4 regions of the Shewanella sp. SM21 genome follow, and region 1 is predicted to be linked to each of the others. Evidence: predicted binding sites of a transcription regulator. Region 1 holds the regulator's gene; each other region holds the start of a gene.
What was found. Region 1 encodes MetJ, which represses methionine synthesis genes. Its sites were predicted from a motif close to TAGACGTCTAGACGTCTA; they were not measured.

Region 1 (3,161 bases):
AATTTGGTATTCGTTGCGCTCATCTAAGGACAACAAGCTGATCAGTTGCGCTTTATCAGTGGCCAAACGCTCACGCAGATCGCGGGCTTGTTCATTCGACAACAACTGCTCAATCAACCCCTGTTGGTAACTGATCAGCACTTGTAATTCTTCTTGCCATAGCTGACCCGCATCACGCAGCGCTAATAATTTATACAGGAAATTCGTGCTCTTACCCGCCGCAGAGACCACCACGAGATCATCACTATGACCGTGGGTTAACAGGATATGGGCGACTCGACGATAACAATCGGCATCCGCTAAACTGGAGCCACCAAATTTATGTAAGTGACAACGTGCCATCTATTATTCCTCTACTGACAAGCCGCAACGGCGGCTAATCCTGCTTGAATATCTGCAACTAAATCGGCGGCATCTTCAATACCCACCGATAGACGCAATAGGGTGTCCTTAATACCAGCCTCGAAACGCGCCTGCGGCTCCATGGCTCTGTGGGTCATAGTGGCGGGCACTGCCACTAAACTTTCAACGCCACCTAAACTTTCCGCCACGCTAAATAAGCTGAGTGCACCTAAAAAGGCCACCACTTCGGCCTCGCCGCCTTTGAGCTCAAAGCTCAGCATAGCGCCAAAGCCCTGTTGTTGCTTGGCCGCAATGGCGTGACCAGGGTGATCCGCAAGACCGGGGTAATAGACTTTGCTCACCACAGGGCTTTGGGTTAATACCTCAATAATACGCTGGGCATTGGCTTGATGCTCGCGAATACGCACCGCTAAGGTACGCAGGCCACGCAGGGTCAGATAACTGTCGAAGGCTGAGCCCGTTAAGCCTAGAGTGTTCGACCACCAATGTAAGCTTTCGCCGATTTGCGCGTCTTTGGCGACCACAGCGCCGCCGACCACATCGCTGTGACCATTGATATATTTAGTGGTGGAGTGGATAACGATATCCGCGCCTAACAATAGGGGTTGTTGCAATATTGGCGATAAAAAAGTGTTATCGACCACCACCAGCGCGCCGACCCCATGGCTCGCCTTAGCAATGGCTTCGATATCTACCACACGCAATAACGGGTTCGATGGGGTTTCGAGCCACACCATCTTGGGATTCTGCGCAATAGCGGCGGCTAACGCTTGGCTGTCGGTTTGGTCGACCACAATGAGCTTAAACTGGCCTTTCTTCGCCAAGTTGGTAAATAAACGGTAGGAACCACCATAGCAATCATGGGGCACAACTAATAGGTCATCAGGGCCGAGCAAAGTGGTCACTAAGGTGATGGCCGCCATGCCAGTGCACGTCACTATGCCAGTGGCGCCCTTTTCTAATTGGGCTAATGCTTCACCTAAAATGCAGCGAGTTGGGTTGCCTGAACGACTGTAATCGAATTCGCGGGGATTTTTATGACCATCGAAGGCGTAATTAGTCGACAAATAAATCGGTGGCACAACTGCGCCATATTGAGTATCGCTTTCGATACCCTGACGCACTGCCAGTGTGGCTAATTGACGCTCTGCCATGGGTGGACTCCTAAATTCGATAGACTGATAGAGATGTCTGGACGTCTAAATGTACCTAAGCCCAACGCCATCGTCAATAGGCGTGAAGACGTTTAGACGTCTGAACATAAAGAAATCTGTTTGCAATCACAAAGAAATAGTAGCAATAATTTGACTGTTCTTTGTAAGGGTTTAAAATCTGCCCCGAATTTAGCGTTATAACAGGTGAGTCAATGACTGAATGGAATGGGGAATACATCAGCCCCTATGCTGAACATGGCAAGAAGAATGAACAAGTAAAAAAAATTACTGTGTCTATTCCGCTCAAAGTGCTTAAGGTCCTCACGGACGAACGTACTCGTCGTCAGGTCAATAATTTGCGTCACGCCACCAACAGCGAGCTGTTGTGTGAGGCATTTTTGCACGCCTACACTGGCCAGCCATTGCCCAACGATGACGATCTGTCAAAAGATAACCCAGACAGCATTCCCGCCGAAGCCAAGTTGTTGATGGATCAAATGGGAATCGAGTGGGAAGACATGGAATAGCGACTCGTCGCTTTCCAAGTCATATCACAGTGCTCATCAATAGGGATCGTTAACGATCCCTTTTTGTTTATACCCAAGCGACTTCAAACTTTAAATTTCACCATCTTGAGTTGGTTTGGGATATAGGAAATCCTATGTTTTCTATGATAGATCCACAGACACTCGCCTTAGCCTCGCTGGTCGTGTTTCTGGGCGCATTAACCCAAAGTCTGATTGGGTTTGGGCTTGCGGTTGTCGCCAGTCCTTTGCTGTATATCGTCGATCCACAACTTGTACCTGCGCCTGTTATTGCTATGGGTTTCTCCATCGCCCTGCTGACCTTAGTGCGTGAACGCGGTCACTTAGAATTCAATGGCTTGCAATATGCGCTCATAGGTCGCGTGCCCGGCGGTTTTATCGGCGCGAGTTTATTGCTGTTTGCGCCTCAACCTATACTCGGTTTATCCATCGCCGCCATTGTGACTGTCGCAGTGATCCTCAGCCTGTATAAATTCAGCCTGCCAGTGAATAAGAAAACCCTCTTCGGTGCAGGCGTGGTTTCAGGGATCTTCGGCAATATCGCCGCGATTGGTGGCCCGCCGATGGCGATTTTGTTGGCAGGCAAAGATGCCTCGCAGTTTCGCGCAGCCCTGTCGGCCTTCTTCATTTTTAGCTCCATGATTGCATTGATCATTTTAGCGATCACTGGCTTATTAGAATTAAAACATCTGTGGCTGTCGTTGATGCTGCTCCCCTCTGTGATTTTAGGTTACTTAGTCGCAGGACGATTAGTGGGCCGTGTCGATAAAGAGAAGACAAAGATGGCGACATTAGTCCTGTGCAGTATCAGCGCTTTAGTGCTAACGGTGAAGTCGGTTATCGAGTTATTACCCCAATAAGCGTCCTGCTTATACTGGCAAACCTTCTCACGATTCAAACAATAAAAAAGCACTGACATTGCCAGTGCTTTTTCTTTATCTATCAATATGTAAAGCCAGCTTACACTCAGCTTAAATAGCTTTGCCCTGCGTACACAATAAAGTGTCTTAAGGCGAGTACGCCCGTTAAGCTCGCACAAGCCACCATGATCATCGCCCCCTTAGTGTGGCGAGTCGCGGCGGGTAACAGCATAAACAGC
Region 2 (3,161 bases), on a different contig from region 1:
TGCATATCGGTGTTGATCCGCTCGGTGGTTCAGGGATTTTCTACTGGGCACCGATTGCCGCACGTTATGGGCTCGATATCACCTTAGTTAATGATAAAGTTGACCCAAGCTTTAGCTTTATGCCGCTGGATAAAGACGGCAAAATCCGCATGGATTGCTCGTCTCCCTATGCGATGGCAGGTTTACTCGCCCATAAAGAATCCTTTGATTTATGCCTTGGTAATGATCCTGACTATGACCGTCACGGCATCGTTTGCCCTGGTACGGGTTTGATGGATCCGAATCATTATCTTGCGGTCGCTATCGATTATTTACTGACACACAGACCAGATTGGAGCGATACCTTAGCCATAGGTAAAACCTTAGTATCGAGTGCGCTTATCGATAAAATTTGTGCTTTCCACGGCAAAACGTTACTCGAAGTGCCAGTGGGTTTTAAGTGGTTTGTCGATGGTTTAGCCGAAGCCACAATCGCCTTTGGCGGTGAAGAGAGTGCTGGCGCGGCATTTTTACGCCGTGATGGCTCTACTTGGTGTACGGATAAAGACGGTTTTATTCTAGGGTTACTTGCGGCAGAGATCCTTGCGGTGACAGGTAAAACCCCAGGTCAGCGTCACCAAGAGTTAGTAAAACAATTTGGCCAAAGCTTTTATAAGCGTATCGATAGCCCAATCAGTCTTGAAAACAAGGCCAAATTTGCGTTATTGAATGCTGAAACCTTAAATGCCACTGTGCTTGCGGGTGAGTCAATCGAAAACGTGTTAACCCATGCGCCGGGCAATAATGCGGCCATTGGTGGCATCAAAGTGACTACGGCGAATGGTTGGTTTGCGGCGCGTCCATCGGGCACGGAAGCGTTATTTAAGATCTACGGCGAAAGTTTTATCAGTGAGCAACATTTAGCTGAGATCATCAAAGATGCGCAGGCATTAATTGATAAGGCGCTAAACGCTTAATCCAGTAGTAGGTTTAGCTAACGCCTCAAAATAAAAAAACGCACTCAGATTTGAGTGCGTTTTTGTTTGTGTCTAATTCAGCTGTGAGTAGTTGATCTAATACTGATTTGACCGTACTTAGTATTCGATATGACAACTCGGTAAGTTATTCTTATCGATGTAATTTTGATGATATTCCTCAGCAACATGGAACTGTTGCAATGGCACAATTTCAGTGACGATATGGCGTAATCCCCAACGACCTGAGCGGGCAAAAGCTAATTTTGAGGCTTCTGCGGCCGCTTTTTGCTCACGGTCGTGGAAGAAAATGGTGCTGCGATATTGGGTGCCAATATCTCCGCCTTGCATGTTCAGACTCGTTGGATTGTGGTTTTTCCAAAATACATCGAGCAAGTCTTCATAACTGACAAGGGCGGGATCGAATTCCACTTGCACCACTTCGGCATGGCCCGTTTTGCCTTTTTTGACTTCTTCATAGGTTGTCGCCGCATTATTGCCGCCCATATAGCCGCAGGTGGCATTCGATACGCCGTTCACTTGTCTAAAAAAATACTCTACGCCCCAGAAACAGCCGGCACCAAAGGTTGCTAACGCCATAATTAAATCCAATAGAAGTCTAGATGGCTAAGGATTGTGATAAAACTTGAGTGCAAAAGCAAGCCTCAAGCTGGAATATTTATCATGGGAAATTCTTAGGGAATGTCCTAAGAATTTAACAATCAGCTTAGTTGAATGTCATTCCGCTTAAAACTGGGTCCTACGGCAATAAATGTCTGAGAACAGCACTAAAAACATGTGTTAGTATTGAAGCCGTTTTTTAGGTGCGAGTGAGACTAACCGCGGTGAGATAAATGCTTAAGTGGTTATTACTGCCTGTACTTATGCTATTGCGCCAATACTGTTACACATCATTATAAGGAGAATTCTGTGTTACAAGCTCTGTTAGATTCAAAGGATTTTTTAGCGCTCACCTTAGCCCATCCTGAACAGTTCGATGGCGAATTTTCATTTAACTTAGGCGATCATACTCAAGTGGAAGTGTGGGATACCGGTGTTATTGTTTTCGAACCAGTAAAGAATGAAGGAAAAGATATTGTGCTTTCCTGCGGTGTTCACGGTAACGAGACCGCGCCCATTGAACTCTGCAATAGCTTAATTAAACAACTTCTACAGCAAAAGATCATCGCAAAGCAGCGCACTTTATTTCTCATTGGTAACCCATTAGCGATTAATAACGGCACGCGGATTATTGACGAAAACATGAATCGTCTCTTTAGTGGTGAGCATTCCAATCCACCAGGGTTAGTGAACCCTGAGCGAGTACGCGCGAAAAAACTCGAAGCCTATGTCGATCGTTTTTATACTGCGGTTGCCGATGGACGTCAGCGCATCCATTATGATCTGCACACGGCGATGCGCGCCTCGAAGCATGAAAAGTTCGCTATCTATCCCTATCGTCCTGGGCGCGCCTTTAGCGGCGAGCAAATTATGTTTTTAGCCGCAAGCGGCGTCGATACAGTACTTTTCCACCACGAACCGACCACGACCTTCAGCTATTTTTCCTCTGAACGCTACGGTGCCGATGCCTTTACCATTGAGCTTGGCAAAGTGTATCCCATGGGGCAGAACGACATGACGCGTTTTATCGCCACCCATGAAATGTTCATGCGCTTGATCACCGCTAAGCCGTTGGCGCTGGATGCATTTGATGCCGATAAGGTTAACTTGTACCAAGTGTGCCGCGTCATCAATAAACATTTCGATGATTTTGAATTTACCTTCGCAACAGATGTCGAAAACTTCAGATCTTTCCCGAAGGGCTTTGTTTTAGCGCGGGAAGGTGGGCAAGAAATTAAAGTGGAGCACGAGTTTGAGTCTGTCGTGTTCCCTAATGCCAAAGTGCCTATTGGCAATCGCACTGTGATTTGCCTGATCCCTGCGGTGAATGCGGACGTGCGTTAGGCTTGTAAAGCAATATATACATGCGTGGCAGGGATAACTTGTGGTTTGAGCTATGCCAATGGTTGATAGGTAGTTTACGTTAACGTAATGTTCGTCGGGCATATTCGTATAAACAGACGCATCAAAACGCTTTGATGCGTAATGAGATAACAAGAGCACAATATGAGCAAAGCAACACTCAACACTGATACAGTGCACCGTGTCGGCTTCTTGGATAAGGCATCGCTACACATTCCTATCCTT
Region 3 (3,161 bases), on a different contig from region 1:
TACACCAGCTCAAATGACTCACATTGAGCGCGACTGACGGGCTCGATGATGGGTTAGTGTCATTCACGGGGCTGTTAGTTTGGATTGCGGAAAGTTTCACCTAAGCGGCGCTCCTATCGAGTCCAAACCTTTATAAAAAAAGGTTGTGCACATTGTCATCTGCTCCCTCGAGTCACCCGCTCGAGAACTAAGGCTGCACGCAGCGATAACAGAAATAGGCAGGTCTCCTGACTTGTAGAAAAGAAGGAGCTAGGCTCTAGAATCTAGGTGCTTCTTTAAACTACTCACAGTTGCGGGCACAGTTCGGGCTGACTGACGAGCAGCTCCCCGATTCCCTATTATGTTTGGGTTGATATGCTCTTTGTTAACAACGCCACTGTGAATAAAAACAACGGAGCGATTCGAACAAAGAGAGTCTATTCCCAACACCTATTTCTGCGACGTTATCACTCATTGCGCATGTAATACGCTATCTCGTTCAAACGTCAGGGAAAAGCATTATCCTACATCTATCCCATTAGGCAATGCTGTTTAAATCAGAATATTTTCATATCAGCTTATTCTCGCCAAACGATCACGCCTACATGATAGCGCCTAGGTCGTGAAATAAGGCCTCAACACCTGCGCCCACTCGGCCAATCTAAACGCCAATAGCAGGCACCCTGTTCATCTTGCAGCACATTAATGCTCACCACGGCCGCCACGGGTAAATCGAGTTGACTATAAAACCCTACCGCCCGTTCAACTCCTAAGGCACGCGCCATTAAGTGACGGATCACCCCGCCGTGGGTCACGACCCACACTTGAGTGGCAGGCATATTATCAGCGGTTTCATTAATGGCACTGTTTTCATTACCCATTTTATGTGAGTCAAGGGTCAATCGTTCAAACTCGGCGGCGAGTATCTGGTCAATCGTCCCATTCACCCGCGACTCAAAACTTGCCATAGTTTCACCATTGGGCAGCGGATTTTGCCAAGGGTTTTGCCAATACGCCGCTAAGTGTTCGCCCTCTTGTTGATACAGGTCATCGAGCCGACAACCGTCCCAATCACCAAAATCAATTTCCTGTAAACCCGACAAACACTGCGCCTGCAATGGCCTTGACTCAGATATCAGTGCCGCCGTCGAATGCAGCTCGGCGGCAAAAGCGTGGGCAAAATCGGCGCAGCGGCGTGAAGTCGAGCTATAAATCGCGCTACACACGCTGGCCTGTGACTCAACTGCTGCCGACATTTGTTGCCAACCCTTTTTGCTTAAAGGCATATCCACACGACCCCGCAAAATAGCGCCGCCTTCACACTCACCGTGGCGCAACAATAACAATCGAACTTGTTTCATATATGCCTTTTTAGTTAGGGGCTAGATACTAGGAACTCAAGCCAAGGGCCTAAATTCTTGATTCTCGATTCTCGCTCCTAATGCCTTTGACTTTCATCTTGCCCTGACAATCATAAGTCGCGTATTATGGACGTCTATACGTTTAAATGTCCAAAAAAAATTTTAAGAACAAGTATTCAAAAAATGTCGGCTGACGACAATAAAATGCACTTAGCATAACAATGGCCGATTTTTGGACTTAACTTAGCTGTATTTAAGGTAACTATTTATGACGATACCCTCTACTAAAGCCAGCCAGATATTGGCAGACATACGCAAACAGCTTGCAGAGCGCATTCTGATCTTAGACGGTGCCATGGGCACTATGATCCAAGGCTACAAGCTGGAAGAAGAGGACTATCGCGGCGAACGTTTTAAAGATTGGCATACGGATGTCAAAGGTAACAACGACCTTTTGGTCTTGTCACAGCCTCACATCATCAAACAAATTCACACCGACTACTTAAACGCCGGTGCCGACATCATTGAAACCAACACCTTTAACGCCACCACCATCGCCATGGCCGACTACGACATGCAGTCGCTGTCCGCCGAAATTAACTTAGTCGGCGCGCGCCTCGCCCGTGAAGCCTGTGATGCAGCCTTTGCTGCCACAGGCATTCCACGCTACGTAGCCGGTGTGTTAGGCCCCACTAACCGTACGTGTTCGATTAGCCCTGATGTGAACGACCCAGGCTATCGCAACGTCAGCTTCGATGAGTTAGTGACTGCTTACAAAGAATCCACTAAGGCGCTGATTGAGGGCGGCGCGGATATCATTATGGTCGAGACCATATTCGATACCTTAAACGCCAAAGCCGCGCTGTTTGCGATTGAATCCGTATTTGATGACTTATTTGGTCAGCATTCTAAAGACAGATTGCCGATCATGATTTCGGGCACCATTACCGATGCCTCTGGTCGCACACTGACTGGCCAAACGACCGAAGCCTTTTACAATTCCCTTCGCCATATCAAGCCCTTATCTATCGGTCTTAACTGTGCACTTGGGCCAAAAGAATTGCGCCCCTATGTGGAAGAATTATCCCGCATCAGTGAGTGTTATGTGTCGGCGCATCCGAATGCAGGCCTGCCGAACGAGTTTGGCGGTTACGATGAAACCCCAGAGGACATGGCGAACGTGATCGAAGATTGGGCGCGCGAAGGCATGCTCAATATTATCGGTGGTTGTTGTGGTAGTACGCCTGAACATATCCGCGTGATCCGCGAAGCGGTGAGCCGTCACGATCCACGTATTTTGCCGGACATTCCAGTCGCTTGCCGCTTGGCAGGTTTGGAACCACTGACTATCGACGCCCAATCCCTGTTCGTTAACGTGGGTGAGCGCACCAACGTTACAGGTTCAGCCAAGTTTTTAAAGTTGATCAAAGAAGGCAAGTTTGAGCAGGCGCTCGATGTCGCCCGCGAGCAGGTTGAAAGCGGCGCGCAAATCATCGACATCAACATGGACGAAGGCATGCTCGATGGCGCCGAGATCATGCACAAGTTTTTAAACTTGATTGCCTCTGAGCCCGACATCAGCCGCGTACCTATTATGATCGACTCATCCAAATGGGAAGTGATCGAAGCTGGCCTCAAATGTATTCAAGGCAAGGGCATAGTTAACTCTATTTCCCTCAAAGAAGGCGAAGCCAAGTTTATCGAGCAAGCCACCTTAGTGAAACGCTACGGCGCGGCGGCCATTATCATGGCGTTCGACGAGCAAGGTCAGGCCGACACTAAGGCGCGTAAAATCGAAATCTGTACCCGCGCCTATCGGGT
Region 4 (3,161 bases), on a different contig from region 1:
TCAGCATGCCTTTTACAGGCTTGTCGGTGAGACTTTGGGCAAACTCGGCCCAATCAACCGTCATCGCCTTTGGACGGCTAACATCACCATAGATCAACGGCGGCTTAACACAGCGTGAACCATAACTTTGCACCCAACCATTTTTGGTAAAGCCAACGCCCGCAAGCTGCTCACCAAAGTATTCCACCATATCGTTGCGCTCGGCCTCACCATGAACCAGTACATCGATACCAAGTTTAAGCTGGCGGTCGATAGTATCGCGGGTGACTTGTTGTAATTGCTCTGTATATTGTGCATCACTCAGATCGCCCTTGCGCCAGCGACTGCGTAGTCCACGGATTGCTGGTGTTTGTGGGAAGGAGCCAATGGTGGTGGTCGGCAACAGAGGTAAACGGTATTTCTGCTGCTGCACTGCTTGGCGTACGCTGAAATCACTGACGCGCTCATAATCGGCAGATGTCAACGCGGCAACGCGGGCAATCACTTGACTGTCGGCAGCCTGCGCTTTCGCCTCGCGGCGCGCCAAACAGGTTTGCACAATCTCTTTTGCCGCGACTGATTCAGGTGCCAGTAGCAATTGGCGCACATTGGCCAGTTCGAGTAATTTCTGCTTCGCAAACGCGAGTTGTTGACGCAGCGCGGGCTCAAGCGTGGCTTCCACCTCTAAATCCACAGGGCTGTGCAGGAGTGAGCAAGAAGTACCGATCCACAAGCGATCTCCGAGATCACGGGCAACCGCGCCTATGCGTTCGGCAATCAAATCCGCCTCTGCCGCCCACACGTTGCGGCCATTGACCACACCCGCCGACAGAATTTGATCTTGACCAAGCGCATTAGCAAAGACCGCCAATTGATCCGGCGCTGTGACTAAATCGACATGCAACCCCGCGACCGGTAAGGCCGATACCAGCGCTTGATGGTGTGCGATACCGCCGTAATAACTGGTAAGAAGGATCTTCACCTTCGTAATGCTGAGGGCTTGATACGCCTCAGTGATCGCCGCTTGCCATTCGCCATCCAATTCCAATGCGAGAATGGGCTCATCGAGCTGTACCCATTGCACTCCCTGAGCAGCGAAACGCGCCAAGATGTCAGCATAAGCAGTTAATAAATTAGGCAATAAACTTAACTTATTGAACTCTTGACCCACAGTTTTAGCAAGGTGCAAGTAACTAACAGGGCCGAGTAGCACAGGTTTTGCTTTATAGCCTAGCGCTTGCGCTTCGCTGACTTCATCAAAAAACTGCTCGTAAGCAATAGAAAACTCTTGGTTTTGCGTCAGCTCTGGCACCAAATAATGATAGTTAGTATTGAAATACTTGGTCATTTCAGAAGCTGGCGCATCTTGGCCCGTTGGCGCTCTGCCGCGGGCAACACGGAATAAAGTATCGAGATCGATTGCCCCTTCACCACGATGACGCTCAGGAATGGCATTTAAAGTCGCGCTTAAGGTCAGCACTTGATCATAAAAGGCAAAATCACCTACGGGAACTTGCTCAATGCCAGCAGCAGCTTGCCACTGCCAATGGGTGTGGCGAAGTTCACTCGCCACTTCACGTAATTGTGCCTGAGTGCTCTCACCACGCCAGTATTTTTCTAAAGCAAATTTCAATTCACGACGACGCCCGATACGGGGAAAACCAAGACTATTTAATTGCATACTCTATCTTCCTTTATTTGAGATAAGCCATATTCGGCACTTGCACCCACCAGATTGTTTTCTCTTGGCACTTTTCAGCACTTCAGCCTTGATAAATAACAATGGGCGTCTGGACGTCTAGAAGTTTATTGTGTTAGTCTCTATTCCAGCAACCGAATTGATTTCAAGCACAACATGAGCGAAATTCACTTGGAGTGAACATGATCGAACTAAGACACCTGCGAACCTTAATGGCCCTGAAAGAAAGCGGCAGTTTGGCGGGCGCAGCCAAAAAACGTTTTGTCACTCAATCCGCCCTCTCCCACCAGATTAAGGAGTTGGAGCAAAGGATTAACTCGCCCATTTTTGTGCGTAAGAGTAAGCCACTGTCATTCACCCAAGAAGGTGCACGCCTGCTGCATCTGGCCGAAGAAATTTTGCCTAAAGTGTTAGAAACCGAGACAGATTTGAAGAATGGGCTGGAAACCGAAACCAATCAGTTGCGTGTCGGCATTGAGTGCCATAGCTGTTTTCGCTGGTTAATGCCTGTAATGGAGCAATTTAGGCAAGATCATCCGGCAGCCGAGTTAGACTTGTCGAGCCGTCATCTGTTCGACTCGCTCAATGCCTTAGAAATGGGTGAACTGGATATTGTATTAACCTCAGATCCTGTGCCTGGGCATTCACTCGCCTACCAGCATTTGTTTGATTTTGAAGTGAGGTTAGTGGTTGCTAAGGATCATCCTTTAGCGAAAGAAGCCTATGTCACCCCTAAGCAATTAGCACACTTGCCTATTATCAGTTATCCAGTGCCGTTGACACGTTTAGATATTTATCGCCACTTTTTAGAGCCTGCGGGCATAGAGGCGGGCGAGCAAAAAACCTGTGATTTAACCATGATGTTATTGCAACGCATCGCCTGTAAAGACGGCATAGCCGCACTGCCAAGCTGGTCGATTAATGAAGGACATGGACTGAGTCTCGCTACGGTAAAACTCGGCCAAGAAGGCCTGAAACGACCGCTATTTGGTGCCTATCGCCGCCACAGTGCTAACTCTGCATTGATCCAAAATTGGTTACAACTGGTGGCGAGGGAAGGTTTATCCCGCCAGCAGAAGACGAATTAATGCGGGTGACATTGAATAAAAAAGCCTGCGAATGCAGGCTTGTTTATTGAGTCAAATGACTATTTCATAGCATCGACAAATTACAGCGGATTCATCAACAATCCACGCATAGACAAGACACGGCGCAGTATCAACCCTGATGAATTAGGATTACGGGTCTGACGCAAATTATGGGCGATCATAAATTCTTGACGCAGATCCTGATCGAGATCTAACGCCTCGAACGCTTCGATGGTTAAGGTCTGTTGTTGATTATCAATCAATGACTTAATCACACTTAAAGGAAATGACTGTTCGGCATTAGCATTTAAATAGGCAAATGCGGTCAGTGCGATAATTTGGCCGAACACACTGAACAGAGCTAAGGTTTGTACTTCGTCAGCATCAACCTCCAC

Region 2: msrA (peptide-methionine (S)-S-oxide reductase MsrA) is a predicted target of MetJ. The motif match lies at 1,566-1,583, and genes of this name have one in related genera.
Region 3: metH (methionine synthase) is a predicted target of MetJ. The motif match lies at 1,468-1,485, and genes of this name have one in related genera.
Region 4: metE (5-methyltetrahydropteroyltriglutamate--homocysteine S-methyltransferase) is a predicted target of MetJ. The motif match lies at 1,771-1,788, and genes of this name have one in related genera.

Annotation. Positions count from the first base shown of each region.
Region 1 is NZ_JAKKRL010000016.1:92,534-95,694, forward strand. Features, by position in the region: gene L5L94_RS18740 (bifunctional aspartate kinase/homoserine dehydrogenase II) at 1-342, opposite strand, end outside; gene metB (cystathionine gamma-synthase) at 354-1,517, opposite strand; gene metJ (met regulon transcriptional regulator MetJ) at 1,730-2,044, shown strand; gene L5L94_RS18755 (sulfite exporter TauE/SafE family protein) at 2,179-2,922, shown strand; gene nrfD (NrfD/PsrC family molybdoenzyme membrane anchor subunit) at 3,029-3,161, opposite strand, start outside.
Region 2 is NZ_JAKKRL010000002.1:270,545-273,705, forward strand. Features, by position in the region: gene pgm (phosphoglucomutase (alpha-D-glucose-1,6-bisphosphate-dependent)) at 1-956, shown strand, start outside; gene msrA (peptide-methionine (S)-S-oxide reductase MsrA) at 1,074-1,553, opposite strand; gene astE (succinylglutamate desuccinylase) at 1,884-2,918, shown strand; gene L5L94_RS03295 (thiamine pyrophosphate-dependent dehydrogenase E1 component subunit alpha) at 3,081-3,161, shown strand, end outside.
Region 3 is NZ_JAKKRL010000003.1:194,730-197,890, reverse strand. Features, by position in the region: gene L5L94_RS05040 (ABC transporter ATP-binding protein) at 1-100, opposite strand, end outside; cobalamin riboswitch at 200-393, opposite strand; gene L5L94_RS05035 (histidine phosphatase family protein) at 615-1,340, opposite strand; gene metH (methionine synthase) at 1,609-3,161, shown strand, end outside.
Region 4 is NZ_JAKKRL010000003.1:38,420-41,580, reverse strand. Features, by position in the region: gene metE (5-methyltetrahydropteroyltriglutamate--homocysteine S-methyltransferase) at 1-1,660, opposite strand, end outside; gene L5L94_RS04415 (LysR family transcriptional regulator) at 1,861-2,766, shown strand; gene L5L94_RS04410 (HDOD domain-containing protein) at 2,847-3,161, opposite strand, start outside.